DNA from 4 places in the Pseudomonas sp. DY-1 genome. Region 4 is predicted to be linked to each of the others. Evidence: predicted binding sites of a transcription regulator. Region 4 holds the regulator's gene; each other region holds the start of a gene.

What was found. The regulator FliA, encoded in region 4, starts transcription of late flagellar genes. The targets are predictions, from matches to a motif close to CTAAAGTTTNNNNNNNNNNNGCCGNTAA.
Region 1: D6Z43_RS12960 (methyl-accepting chemotaxis protein) is a predicted target of FliA. The motif match lies at 1,132-1,159, and genes of this name have one in related genera.
Region 2: motA (flagellar motor stator protein MotA) is a predicted target of FliA. The motif match lies at 1,082-1,109, and genes of this name have one in related genera.
Region 3: D6Z43_RS03415 (methyl-accepting chemotaxis protein) is a predicted target of FliA. The motif match lies at 1,083-1,110, and genes of this name have one in related genera.

The regions. Positions count from the first base shown of each region.
Region 1 covers NZ_CP032616.1:2,746,307-2,748,496, forward strand. Annotated here, with positions in the region: gene D6Z43_RS12955 (metal-dependent hydrolase) at 71-1,108, shown strand; gene D6Z43_RS12960 (methyl-accepting chemotaxis protein) at 1,227-2,190, shown strand, end outside.
Region 2 covers NZ_CP032616.1:4,782,758-4,784,947, reverse strand. Annotated here, with positions in the region: gene motB (flagellar motor protein MotB) at 1-165, opposite strand, end outside; gene motA (flagellar motor stator protein MotA) at 176-1,027, opposite strand; gene D6Z43_RS22455 (HDOD domain-containing protein) at 1,145-2,190, shown strand, end outside.
Region 3 covers NZ_CP032616.1:671,342-673,531, forward strand. Annotated here, with positions in the region: gene D6Z43_RS03415 (methyl-accepting chemotaxis protein) at 1-970, opposite strand, end outside; gene D6Z43_RS03420 (undecaprenyl-diphosphate phosphatase) at 1,241-2,071, shown strand; gene D6Z43_RS03425 (heavy metal sensor histidine kinase) at 2,121-2,190, opposite strand, start outside.
Region 4 covers NZ_CP032616.1:274,344-276,533, forward strand. Annotated here, with positions in the region: gene flhF (flagellar biosynthesis protein FlhF) at 1-152, shown strand, start outside; gene fleN (flagellar synthesis regulator FleN) at 223-1,056, shown strand; gene fliA (RNA polymerase sigma factor FliA) at 1,053-1,799, shown strand; gene D6Z43_RS01515 (chemotaxis response regulator CheY) at 1,883-2,190, shown strand, end outside.

The DNA.
Region 1 (2,190 bases), 2.5 Mb from region 4:
GGAATTTCCCGCTGCCGGGATGGCTGTCGGCGCAGTAATTTAGCCGGCGGATCATTCTCGAGGGACGGCGATGGACTCACTCACCCAGGCGGTGCTCGGCGCTACCATCCAGGGCGCGCTGCTCGGACGCTGGCAGGGGCGCAAGGCGCTGCTCTATGGCGCCATGCTCGGCACCTTGCCGGACCTGGACGTGGTGATCCGCTACACGGACGCGGTGGCGGCGATGACCTACCACCGTGGCTTCAGCCACTCCATCTTCGTGCTCAGTGCCCTGGCGGCACTACTGACCTTGCTGGTACGACGATGGCGCCCCAATCCGGGATATTCCACCCAACGCCTGTTCCTCACCCTCTGGCTGGTGCTGGTGACCCATCCCTTGCTGGACGCCTTCACCAGCTATGGCACCCAACTGCTCTGGCCGATGCAGACCCCACCCATCGCCTGGTCGAGCATCTTCATCATCGATCCGCTGTACACCCTGCCCCTTTTCGCAGCGGTGATCGGTGGACTGCTATTCGGACTACGCGAGCGCACCCCACGCCTGCCCGTGGCGGCGCTGGCACTGTCGAGCCTCTACCTGCTTTCAAGCCTGGGCGGCAAGTTCATGGCCGAACAGCGGGTTCATGAGGTGCTGGAACGGGAAGGCATCCGTCCGCAGGCCATCTTCAGCGCCCCGACGCCCTTCAACACACTGCTCTGGCGCGTCACCGTGCTGGACGGCGAGGACTATCACGAAGCGCTGGTCAGCTGGTTCGACCATGAGCCGCCCAGGCTCGAGCGCATCCCCCGCGGCACCGACCTGGCCCGGCGCCTTCGGGATTCGCCACAACACGTACGCCTGGCCTGGTTTACCCACGGCATCCTGCGCTACGACCAGATCGACCAGATGCTGGTGGTCACCGACCTCCGCCTGGGCATGACCGGTTTCCATCCTTTCCGCTTCATCCTCGCGGAGCAACGCGACGGCCGCTGGCAACCGGTGGCGCAAGCGCGGCGCTGGCCGACGAGCCGGGGCGACCTGGCGCGCCTGAAGCTGCTATGGCAGCGGATCTGGCATGAGGATCAGGTGATTCCCTTATCCAGTTGGGCGGGAATGCTGCAGCGCTAGGGAATTTACTGAGTCGCGCCTCTCTCATGACGCTCGCACAGCGGCCGATAAACTCTCCAGCGCCACTGGTTGCTGGACTACCCTTGCCAGCATCGGGCCAATCCAGCGGGTACAGGACATGAAAATAAGACAGAAAATGGTCGCCTCCGGGGCAATCAGCGTCGTGGCCGCCGCCCTCCTGGGTGGCATCGGCTACTGGGGACAAACCGAGCTGGCCGACGCTCTGGCCGAGAACCAGCTCAGCGTCAGCGCACTGCGCAATCATCTGGAGGGCGACATGATGCATGACGCCCTGCGCGCGGACGTTCTGGCCGCCCTGGTGGTGCAGCCGGGTGACCAGGCCGGCGCCGATCAGGTGCGCAATGACCTGCGCGAGCACAGTGAATGGTTCCGCCGCACGCTCGGCGACAATGCCAAGCTGCCGCTCACGGCGGACATCCGCACCGCAATCGCCGAATCCCAGCCTGCCCTGGAAAGCTACATCGGCGAAGCCGAGCGGATCGTCAATCTCGCCCTGCGCGATCCGCAGGCGGCCCGTGCCGAACTGCCCTCCTTCGAGCGCAGTTTCGGCGAGCTGGAAGAGAAGAACGAAGCCCTCAGCAGCAAGATCGAATCCCACGCGGCCCAGACCCGCGCCGACGGCGAAGCTGCCGTCAGCAGTGCTGCCGCCTGGCTCGTCGGCGGCATCCTGCTGGTGATCGGCCTGCTCTGCGTGGTCACCAGTCAATTGATGCGCGCCGTGCTACGGCCGCTGGAGAAGACCGTCGGCGTGGCGCGAGCCATCGCCCAGGGCAACCTGCTCACCCAGGTCAGCATCGACAGCGACGACGAGGCCGGCCAGTTGCAGCGGGCGCTGGCCGAGATGCAAGTCAACCTGCGCCAGATGATCACCACCATCCGTAGCGAAAGCGAGGAGCTGCGCGGCACCGCGCACCGTCTCAGCAAAACCTCGCAAAGCATCGTGGATGGCGCCAGCGAGCAATCCGACAGTGCCACCAGCATGGCCGCGGCCATGGAACAGATGATCACCAACATCGGCCAGATCGCCGAACACGCGCGCAATGCGCAGAATATTTCCGCCC
Region 2 (2,190 bases), 1.4 Mb from region 4:
GGCTTTCTTCTGTTCCGGAGTCGCCGAAGACATCAGCCATAGCACCAGGAAGAAGGCCATCATCGCGGTGGCGAAGTCGGCGAAGGCGATCTTCCATGCGCCGCCGTGGTGCCCGGCAGCGTAGCGCTTGACGCGCTTGACGATGATCGGCTGATTGTTCTCCATGACTCAGCCTTCAGCTGCCACGTACGGCCTGCTCCAGCTCGCTGAAGCTCGGGCGGTGAGCCGGGAACAAGGTCTTGCGGCCGAATTCCACCGCCAGGGACGGCGGCATGCCGGAGGCCGAGGCGACCAGGCAGGCCTTGATGGACTCGAACACGTTCAATTCCTCGCGAGCGTCATGCTCCAGGGACACCGCCAGCGGTCCGAAGAAGCCGTAAGCCGCGAGAATACCAAGGAAGGTACCTACCAGCGCCGCGCCCACGTGCTGGCCAAGGGCTGCCTGCTCGGCCTCGCCCAGCATGGCCATGGTCACCACGATGCCGAGTACCGCCGCTACGATACCGAAGCCCGGCAGGCCATCGGCAATGCGGTTGACCGCGTGAGCCGGGTGTTCCAGCTCTTCCTTCAAACTGGCCAGCTCCATGTCGAACAGGCCTTCCAGCTCATGAGGCGCCATGTTGCCGGAGGACATGATGCGCAGGTAGTCGCAGATGTAGGCAGTCATCCGCTCATCCTTGAGGATACCGGGATACTTGCTGAAGATCGGACTGGCGGCCGCGTCTTCGATATCGGCCTCGATGGCCATCATCCCCTCGCGACGGCTCTTGTTGAGGATTTCGTAGAGCAGGCGCAGCACCTCGAGGTAGAAACCGTGAGTGAAGCGCGTGCCGAACATCTTCAGCGACTTCTTGAACACGATCATTGTCGTGCTGCCAGGGTTGGCCTGCAGGAAGGCGCCCAACGCAGCACCGCCGATGATCATTACCTCGAAAGGCTGGATCAGTGCGGCGAGTTTGCCGTGTGACAGGAGGTATCCACCGAGCACACTGGCGAATACGACGATGATGCCGATGATTTTTGCCATAGGAAGGAAGCTTGAAGAGTCAGTAGAAAGGGTTATGAAAAGAGACCCTTCTAATTATCGGAAAATATGCGCCAGACTATAGCCTGTTCAGGCGAAAAGCCAGATTGGCGGCCCCCTATGTCAACCGCAAAGCCCATGCCACGCAGCCTCGAAGGCTGGATCAAGCACCTCGACGGGGTGCGCCTGCCCGTTCCCGCTGCCGCCCATGAGAAAGTTCGCCGGGCCCTGGGGGACAACCGCCGCTCCCTGCGCGACATCTCCGACCTCACCCAGGACAGCCCCGCCCTGGCCCTCAGCCTGCTGCGCGAGGCCAACGCCAGCGGCAGTATGCTGAGCAGCCCTGCGGAAAGCCTGGAAGTGGCCCTGAGCCGCCTCGGCCTGAAGCGTGCGGAAGTGCTGCTCAATCGCTTGCCAGCTGTACCTGAGGATGAAATTCCCCACGGTCTGCGTCAGCTGCAACTGATCAGCCAGCATGCCGCCCAGCAGGCGAACGGCCTGTTCGCCGCCCGCCTGGCCCGTCTCTGGCAGGAAATCCACTGGTGCAGCCTGCTGTTCCTTTCTCCCCTGTGGCCGTTGCTGGCCAGCCACCCTGAGCTCTTCGACATCTGGGAAAGACGCGTGCTGGGCGAAGGCGAGCCGGCCATCAAAGTCGAGCGCGAACTGCTCGGCGTGCCACTGCTCCGCCTCTGCCATGGCCTGGCCACGCACTGGAGACTGCCCGACTGGATCGTCCAGGGCTATCGCCTGCTGAGCGACGATCGCCGCTTGCTGGTTCAGGCCTTGCACATCGCCCGCGACAACGAGCACCCACTGCACCAGCAGCAACAGCTGGACGGCAATCCCGCCCTGGCTCGTTGGCTGACCCAGCCGGGCAACTCCGTGCTGCTGGCCAACGGCCTGGCGATTTCCGCCCATGCTGGCTGGGGCGACGGGCACAGCCTGCGCTGGCAGCGTCTCACCGGCCTATTCATGAAGATGCCCCTCGACGAACTGCAACAGCAGGTCCACCAACACTCAGCGCAGAGCGGACGCCTGCATGCACGCACCGATCTCTGGCACCCCGCCGAAGCGCTGCTCTGGCCCTGGAACGAGCATCGACTGAGACGCGAACCCGCCGCCGTACCAACCCCCACCAGCGCGGCCCTGAAAGACTGGCGCCAGTA
Region 3 (2,190 bases), 400 kb from region 4:
GCTCGGCGTTCTTCGCCACGTCCTGCACGCCGTAGGTGACTTCGTTGATGGCGGTGGCCACTTGCTCCATTTGCAGCGATTGCTGCTCGCTCTGGCGCAGCCCGTTGCTGGCAATGCCGTCGAGGCTGCTCGCGGCCTGGTCGAGGGCGTTTGCGGCGTCCAGGGACTGGCGGATCACGCCTCGCAGTTTTCCTGTAAAGGCATTGAAGTGACCGCCCAGGGCCGTGATCTCGTCGCGGCCTTGGGTATCCAGGCTGCTGGTGAGGTCGCCCTCGCCGCTGGCAATGTTGGCCATCGCGGAAACCACTTCGTCCAGCGGACGGGTGATGCTGCGCGCGATGACGATGACCAGCAGCGCCATCACGATGGCAATGGCCAATCCCACCAATGAGGCGCGCATGGCCTGATCACGGAACTCCACCTGCATGTCGTCGATGTAGATGCCCGAGCCGATTACCCAGCCCCAGGGGGCGAACAACTGGACGTAGGAAACCTTCGGCACCGGGTCGCTCGCACCCGGTTTGGGCCAGCGGTACTCGACGAAGCCTGCGCCCTGAGCCTTGGCAACGCGCGCCATTTCATTGAACAGCGCCTTGCCGTCCGGGTCCTTGTAGCCGGAGAGATCCTGGCCCTCCAGTTTGGCGTTGGTTGGGTGCATGATCATGCGCGGCGTCAGATCGTTGATCCAGAAGTAGTCGCCCTTGTCGTAACGCAGGACGCGGACTGCCTGCATCGCTTGCTTCTGCGCTTCTTCGCGGGGCAGGGTGCCTGCGGCTTCCTGGGACTGGTAGTACTGCAGCACGCCCACTGCGGTCTCGACCACATGGCGGGTCTTCTGCTCCTTACCCTGGTAGAGGTCGTCGTAGATCTGCTGCAGCATCAGCACGCCAAGGGTGACCAGCATGAATACCGCGACGATGAGGATCAGCCAGAGACGGCGGCTGATCGGCAGGTTGCGCAAGCTGTGCATGGGGCGGGAACTCCTGGTTTCTTGTTATTGGTTACGTGCCTGAAGCAGAGCAGTCCGCGTGGCTGATTTCAATCAGCCTTTAGCCGCGATTTCCAATGGGCTCTCTGTTAGCATTTCGGCGCTTCGGGGCAAAGCTGAAGGCTCGTTCGTCCCCGGAACCCGCACGTCGGTGCCCGGTCTCATCGCCGAACCGCACATTTGCGCCACCAGCCAACTGCATGCACGTAACGAAAAGGCCGCCAGAAGAGCGCGCCTCGGGGGAGATTTTCGATGGATTTGTGGACGGCCTTGCAGGCCATCATTCTGGGGATTGTCGAGGGCCTGACGGAGTTCCTGCCGATCTCCAGTACCGGCCACCAGATCGTGGTCGCGGACCTGCTGGGATTCACCGGTGAACGGGCGATCGCCTTCAACATCATCATCCAGCTCGCAGCCATTCTCGCAGTTGTCTGGGAATATCGACGCAAGATCTTCGACGTCGTCGTCGGCCTGCCCACACAGCGCAACGCCCAGCGCTTCACCCTCAACCTGCTGGTGGCCTTCTTCCCGGCAGTGATCCTGGGGGTGGCGTTCTCCGACATCATTCACCACTACCTGTTCAACCCCATCACCGTTGCGTCGGCCCTGGTGGTCGGTGGCGTGGTCATTCTCTGGGCGGAGCAGCGTCAGCATCGCGTAGAGGCCGAATCCGTAGATGAAATGACCTGGAAGCATGCACTCAAGGTTGGTTGCGCACAGTGCCTGGCGCTGGTTCCGGGCACCTCCCGCTCGGGTGCGACCATCATTGGCGGGCTGCTCTTCGGTCTGTCGCGCAAGGCGGCCACCGAGTTTTCCTTCTTCCTCGCCATGCCCACCATGGTCGGCGCGGCAGTCTACTCGGGCTACAAGTATCGCGACCTGTTCCAGCCGAGCGACCTGCCGGTGTTCGCCCTGGGCTCCGTGGTGTCGTTCATCTTCGCCATGATCGCCGTGCGCAGTCTGCTGAAGTTCATTGGTAGCCACAGTTACGCGGCGTTCGCCTGGTATCGCATCGGCTTCGGCCTGTTGATCCTGGCGACCTGGCAGTTGGGGCTGATCGACTGGTCCACTGCACAGCCCTGATTGGTTTGATGTGCCGGGAAGGCGCGCCACATGGTGCGCCTTCTGCGTTTCAGGGGGTGGGGAATTCGAGGATGAAGCGTGTCCAGCCATTGGCGGATTCGCAGCGGATTTCGCCGCCA
Region 4 (2,190 bases):
GCCCGCGAATCCCGGATGATCTGCAGGTTCCCCGCAGCCACCAACTGGTGAGCCGTGCGGTCAGCCTCCAGGCTCCGGAGGACCCGAGTGAAGAAGCCATGGCTGACCTGTTCGCCGGGCTTTACCAGAATCCGGCGCGCCGCGCCGGTTGAAGAATTGTGAACCGCCTCCTCGGGGGGCGGTGCTGGACCGCCAACTGGCCCCTAAGGCAAGGTATTTGAAATGGGTAGTATGCATCCCGTACAGGTGATCGCGGTGACCGGCGGCAAGGGCGGCGTCGGCAAGACCAACGTGTCCGTGAACCTCTCGCTGGCCCTGGCTGATCTTGGCCGTCGCGTCATGTTGCTGGACGCCGACCTCGGCCTGGCCAACGTCGACGTCCTGCTCGGCCTCACCGCCAAGCGCACCCTGGCCGATGTGATCAATGGCGAATGCGACCTGCGCGACGTGCTGTTGCAGGGACCGGGGGGCATTCGTATCGTCCCGGCCGCCTCCGGCACCCAGAGCATGGTGCAGCTTTCGCCCATGCAGCACGCCGGCCTGATCCAGGCATTCAGTGAAATCAGCGACAACCTCGATGTGCTGGTGATCGACACCGCCGCCGGCATCGGCGATTCCGTGGTCAGCTTCGTCCGGGCAGCGCAGGAAGTGATAGTGGTCGTCTGCGACGAACCGACTTCCATCACCGACGCCTACGCGCTGATCAAGCTGCTCAACCGCGATTACGGCATGAACCGCTTCCGCGTGCTGGCCAACATGGCCCACAGCCCGCAGGAAGGGCGCAACCTGTTCGCCAAACTGACCAAGGTTACCGACCGTTTCCTCGACGTCGCCCTGCAGTACGTGGGTGCCGTGCCCTACGACGAGTCGGTGCGCAAGGCCGTGCAGAAGCAGCGCGCGGTCTATGAAGCCTTCCCGCGTTCGAAGTGCTCCCTGGCCTTCAAGGCCATCGCGCAGAAGGTCGACAGCTGGCCGCTACCGGCCAATCCGCGGGGCCACCTGGAGTTCTTCGTCGAGCGGCTGGTCCGGCAGCCGTCTGCGGAAACCCCTGTATGACACCCGCCACGGGGCTGCGTATGTACGGCAAGGCACAGGCAAGGGATTCGCAACATCAGTTGATCGAGCGCTATGCCCCCCTGGTCAAGCGCATCGCCTATCACCTGCTCGCGCGCCTGCCGGCCAGCGTTCAGGTGGAAGACTTGATGCAGTCCGGGATGATCGGGTTGCTCGAGGCCTCGAAGAAATACGACGGTAGCAAGGGCGCCAGCTTCGAAACCTACGCCGGCATCCGCATCCGCGGGGCCATGCTCGACGAAGTCCGCAAGGGCGACTGGGCGCCGCGCTCGGTGCATCGCAATACGCGCATGGTGAGTGATGCGATCCGCACCATCGAGGCCAGAACTGGCCGTGACGCTAAAGATCAGGAAGTTGCTGCCGAACTTGGATTGAGTCTCGAAGACTACTACGGCATCCTGAGCGACACCTTGGGCAGCCGCCTGTTCAGCTTCGACGACCTGTTGCAGGACGGCGAGCAGGGCGGCGTGCACGAGGACGCCGGTGTCACCCAATTCTCGCCTTCCCATGATCTGGAAGAAGATCGTTTCCAGGCCGCGCTGGCTGATGCCATCGCGAACCTGCCGGAGCGTGAGCGCCTGGTGCTGGCGCTGTATTACGACGAAGAACTGAACTTGAAGGAAATCGGTGAAGTGCTGGGGGTCAGCGAGTCGCGAGTCAGCCAGTTGCATAGCCAGTGCGCGGCACGTCTGCGCGCACGGCTGGGCGAATGGCGCGCGCGCTGAGCGGTACACCGCTTTCGGATTTGAATGGCGTCCCCGGCAAGAGGGGCGTTTGAGACTGTACGGAGGTCGACTTGGACAAGAACATGAAAATCCTCATCGTTGATGATTTCTCGACGATGAGACGCATCATCAAGAACCTCTTGCGCGACTTGGGATTCACCAATACCGCCGAAGCGGACGACGGCACCACCGCCCTGCCGATGCTGCACAGCGGAAACTTCGACTTCCTCGTGACCGACTGGAACATGCCTGGCATGACCGGTATCGATCTGCTGCGCGCGGTACGCGCCGATGAGCGCCTTAAGCACCTGCCGGTCCTGATGGTGACTGCCGAGGCCAAGCGCGACCAGATCATCGAAGCGGCTCAGGCCGGTGTGAACGGCTATGTGGT